Regions from separate parts of the Cellulomonas sp. T2.31MG-18 genome, predicted to be linked through region 2. Evidence: predicted binding sites of a transcription regulator. Region 2 holds the regulator's gene; the other holds the start of a gene.

Region 1 (2,461 bases), on a different contig from region 2:
CTGGTCCGAGCTTGAGGCCGACGGCGGGCACCCGGTCACGCAGCGCGAGCAGCGCGTCCAGCGGCGGGGTCCAGTCCGTCGGCTCCCAGCTGCGCCGTCCAGCGGCGCTGCGCCGGGCCGGGTCGGCGTAGACGCCGTCGACGCCCTCCGCCGTGAGGTCGAGCTGCAGACCGTCGCCGTGGCGCACCTGTGCCTCGGGGAAGTGCCGCAGGTTGACCGTCGCGACCGCGGCGGTCACCTCGTCGAGGTCCACCGCCAGCACCTGGATGCCGACGCCCGCCAGCGCCATCGCGTCGGCGCCGATCCCGGTCGTCAGGTCCGCCACCCGGGTCAGCCCGGCGGCGAGGTAGCGCCGCGCATGGTGCGCCGCCACCGGCAGGCGGGTCGCCTGCTCCAGACCGGCCGGTGTGAACAGCATCCCGTCCGCGAAGTCCCCGAACTTGGTGCGCGCCCGCGCGCGCAGGCGTGACTGCGTCAGTGCCGCGGCGACGAGTGCCGGGTCCAGGCCCTCGGCCTGCAGCCGGGTGGACAGGGCCATCACGCGCTGCTCGTCGTACGGTGGCAGCGCGGTGAGCAACGCCCAGCCCTGCTCGCTGAGCAGGAGCGAGAGGCTGGCGGCGTCCATGCGGCGATCCTCGCACGGCGACCGGCGGCGACGCCGCCTGTCGCTGGCACTCGCCTTGACCGAGTGCTAAGGCGTTCCTAGAGTGAGGAGCTGGCACTCTCCCCGTGAGTGTGCCAACCGCACCCAGGTCCCGGCACCGCGACGACGGCGGCTGACGGTGCGGCACTGACCTGCTGAACTACTCACATGCGAAGGGGAGGTCCGCTGTGTCGGTCTCCATCAAGCCCCTCGAGGACCGGATCGTGGTGAAGGCCCTCGAGGCCGAGACCACGACCGCGTCCGGTCTGGTCATCCCGGACAGCGCCAAGGAGAAGCCGCAGGAGGGCGAGGTCCTCGCCGTCGGCCCGGGTCGCATCGACGACAAGGGCAACCGCGTGCCGCTCGACGTCGCGGTCGGTGACAAGGTCATCTACTCCAAGTACGGCGGCACCGAGGTGAAGTACGCGGGCGAGGAGTTCCTCATCCTGTCCGCGCGTGACGTGCTGGCGGTCGTGGGCTGATCCTCGCCCCCCGTCATGAACGAGGGCCCCTCTCCCGGTCGGGAGAGGGGCCCTCGTCGTTCAGGTCCGTGGAACCCGTTCGGGTCCGTGGAACCCGTTCGGGTCCGTGGAGTGCTGAGCTCTCTCAGCCGACGTGCCGGTGGCCCGCCCGCTCGGCCAGCACAGCGGCCCGCTCGTCCTCGGACAGGCCGCCCCACACGCCGTAGGGCTCGCGCACGGCGAGCGACTGCTCGCGGCACTCCTTGATCACCGGGCACGTGGCGCAGATCGCCTTGGCCGCCTCGGCACGCCGGCGGCGGGCGGCGCCCCGCTCGCCCTCAGGGTGGAAGAAGAGGTTCTCGTCGGCGTCGCGGCACGCTCCCTGGAACTGCCACTCCCACAGGTCCATCACCGGACCGGGCAAGCGCGAGATCTCGGCCATCTGGTCGTCCTCCTCGTGTTCTCGGCCTCGTCGGCCGCTGCGTGCGGACCGCCCTGGCGCCGCAACGGGCGGTGCCGGTCGATCGGGTGGTGCTTGGTCACCGTAGCAACCGCGCCATAGGTTGTTCAAGACCCGGTCGAAAGTTCAGCCTCGGTGAAACGATATGGACGCGTGCCCAGGTCCGGTCCGAGTGTCGGTGCAGGCCACGGCATCAGGCGCGGGAGCGCGACCACTGCAGTGCTGAGGGTCCTGCGGCCTGGCACAATCGCGTCATGGCCGAAGACGAGCAGGCCGCGCACCTGGCGCCGGCGCTCACGGTCGCCGCGGTCGCCCGTCGCCTCGGCGTCGCACCGGCGACGCTGCGGACCTGGGACCGCCGTTACGGCCTCGGGCCGTCCGAGCACCCGGCCGGCTCCCACCGTCGGTACGGCGCCGAGGACCTCGCGCGGCTGCTGGTGATGCGGCGGCTCACCATCGACGGCGTCGCACCCGGCGAGGCCGCGCGCATCGCGCTCGCCACCGAGGTCTCCGGCGGTTCGCTCCTGGACGCGGTGCCCGACCGGGTCGCCGTACCGGCGCCGAGCGCGTCCCGGACGCCGGGTCCGGTCGTGGACGCCGCTCTCGCCGGTGACGGCGAGGGGTGCGCGGCGCTGCTGCGGATCGGCGCCGGCGGTGACGTGGTCAGCTGGTGGACCGCCCTGGTGGAGCCGGCGCTCGAGGCGCTGAGCCGCCGGACCGTGATCGACCGCCCCGGCGCCGACGCCGAGACGGTGCTGCGGGCAGCCGCCCTGGGCGCCCTCCGGGACGTGACGCCGGACCACGAGACGACGGGTCAGCCCGTCGTCCTCGTCCTCGTGCCGTCCGGTGCGCCGCGGCCGCTGCTGGCGCACGCGCTGGCGGCGGCGCTCGTCCAGC
Region 2 (2,461 bases):
CGAGACCCACGCGTTCCGGTCGGACCGCCTGCCACACGTCCACATAGGGGTGGCCGAGCACCAGCACGCTCCCGGGTGGACCGCACCGCCTCGCCTCGACGGCGATCCGCTCCTCCTTCGAACCGGCGACGAGGTGATCGACCAGCACCCCGACCCGACGGTCCGGACCTGGGGCGAAGCTCCGCAGGTGTTCCACCAGGTTGTCGACCCCGTCGAGCAGCTCGACCACCACGCCCTCGATGCGCAGGTCGTCGCCCCACACCTTCTCGACCAGCTCGGCGTCGTGCCGGCCCTCGACCCAGATCCGGCTGGCGCGGGCGACACGCGCGGGGGCGCCTGCGACGGCACGCGAGCCGGATGCCGTGCGCGCCGGTGCCGCCGGCGCTCGTCGGCCCACCGGTGCGGTGAGGACCACCGGTTCGCCGTCGACCCAGAAGCCGGGCCCCAGCCCGAAGGTGCGGGTGCGGCCGCGGCGGTTCTCCAGCACGACGACGTGCTGACCACCCGACTTCTCCACCCGGACCACCGCGCCGACCCAGCCCGTCTCGACGTCCTCGACCACGAGCCCCGGCTCCGCCGGGCACGGCCGGGCGCGGGGCGCGGCTCGGTGGGGGACGGCCTGGGTCCCGGCCAGCACGTCGCGGCCGTAGCGGTCCTCGGTCACCCGGGCACTGTAGGGGCACGAGGACGGCGCCTCCGTCACCCTCCCGCGACGTTGCGTAGAATTGGCACTCGACTGCGTGGAGTGCTATCCGCAGCGATCCGGCTGTGACGGGCGGGAGGGACGCATGAGCAGCGAAGACCGACGCCTCGACGTCCTGCGCGCGATCATCGAGGACTACGTGGCGACCCGTGAGCCGGTCGGTTCGCGGGCCCTGTCGGAGCGGCACCAGCTCGGGGTGTCGCCCGCGACGATCCGCAACGACATGGCCGCCCTCGAGGAGGCCGGCCTGATCGTCCAGCCGCACACCTCGGCCGGTCGGGTCCCCACCGACATGGGCTACCGGCAGTTCGTCGACCGGCTGGCCGAGGTCAAGCCGCTCTCCCTGCCCGAACGGCGGGCGATCAGCGCTCTGCTGGAGCAGGCGGTCGACCTCGACGACGTCATCGACCGAGCCGTGCGGCTGCTCGCCCAGCTGACCCAGCAGGTCGCGGTGGTGCAGTACCCGTCGCTGCGGCGCTCGTCGCTGCGGCACGTGGAGCTGGTCCCCGTCGGCGCCCGTCACCTGCTCGTCGTCATCATCACGACCACCGGCCGGGTGGAGCAGCGGACGCTGGAGCTCGCGGAGGACCTCGACGAGGCGCTGGTGGCTCGCCTGCGGGTGCGGCTCAACGTCGCCCTGTCCGGGCTGCGGCTCGCCGAGCTCTCCAAGGCGCTGGAGAACCTCGTCACCGAGCTGAGCCCCGCCGGCGCAGCACTGGTGCGCGTCGTCGTCGCAGCCGTGTCCGAGACGCTCGCGCAGGAGAGCGAGGAGCGGGTGGTCGTCGCCGGTACCGCCAACCTCGCCAGGACGGCCGGAGCCGACTTCAGCCGCACCATCGGTCCGGTGCTCGAGGCGCTGGAGGAGCAGGTGGTGCTGCTGCGCCTGCTCGCCGAGATGGCGGAGGACCACACGGCCGTCGCCGTCCGGATCGGGCGCGAGACGCAGCACGCAGGCCTCGCCGAGACGAGCTTCGTCACCAGCGGCTACGGCGGAGAGGGGTCCGGCGTGGCCCGCGTGGGCGCCGTCGGACCCCTCCGCATGGACTACCCGGGCACGATGGCCGCCGTGCGTGCGGTCGCCCGGTACCTCACCAGGATCCTGGCCGGCTGACCGGCCGACCTCGAAGGAAGCGAGCACACCTGCTTGTGACGGACTACTACGAGATCCTCGGCGTGCCGCGGGACGCGACCCCCGAGCAGATCAAGAAGGCCTACCGGCGCCTGGCCCGCGAGCTGCACCCCGACGTCGCGGGCAACGACCCGGCGTCCGAGGAGCGCTTCAAGGACGTCTCGCGCGCCTACGACGTGCTCGGCAACCCGGACAAGCGCCGCGCGTACGACCTGGGCGGCGACCCGAGCGCTGCGGGCGGCATGGGTGGCGGCTTCGGCTTCCAGGACATCTTCGAGACGTTCTTCGGCGCGGCGACCGGGGCGACGGCGCAGCGAGGGCCGATCCCGCGCGCACGACGCGGTCAGGACGCGCTGGTCCGGCTGGACATCGACCTCTCGGAGGCGACCTTCGGGTCGCACCGCGAGGTGCAGGTGGACACCGCCGTCGTCTGCCCGACGTGTCAGGGCAGCTGCTGCCGGCCGGGCACCTCGCCGCGCACGTGCGAGGTGTGCGGCGGCCGGGGTTCCGTCCAGCGCGTCGCCCGGTCGTTCCTCGGCCAGGTGATGACGACGCAGCCCTGCGCCGCCTGCCAGGGCTTCGGCACCGTGATCCCCGAGCCGTGCACCGAGTGCGCCGGTGAGGGTCGC

The links. The regulator HrcA, encoded in region 2, represses chaperone genes, less so after heat shock. The targets are predictions, from matches to a motif close to TTNGCACTCGNNNNNNNCGAGTGCNAA.
Region 1: the regulator HrcA is predicted to act here: its motif matches at 669-695, upstream of groES (co-chaperone GroES).

Annotation. Positions count from the first base shown of each region.
Region 1 is NZ_CAXWGW010000001.1:954,031-956,491, forward strand. Features, by position in the region: gene ACFQTY_RS04485 (SAM-dependent methyltransferase) at 1-625, opposite strand, end outside; gene groES (co-chaperone GroES) at 832-1,125, shown strand; gene ACFQTY_RS04495 (WhiB family transcriptional regulator) at 1,250-1,546, opposite strand; gene ACFQTY_RS04500 (MerR family transcriptional regulator) at 1,819-2,461, shown strand, end outside.
Region 2 is NZ_CAXWGW010000004.1:53,997-56,457, forward strand. Features, by position in the region: gene ACFQTY_RS14965 (DUF3097 domain-containing protein) at 1-664, opposite strand, end outside; gene hrcA (heat-inducible transcriptional repressor HrcA) at 789-1,814, shown strand; gene dnaJ (molecular chaperone DnaJ) at 1,850-2,461, shown strand, end outside.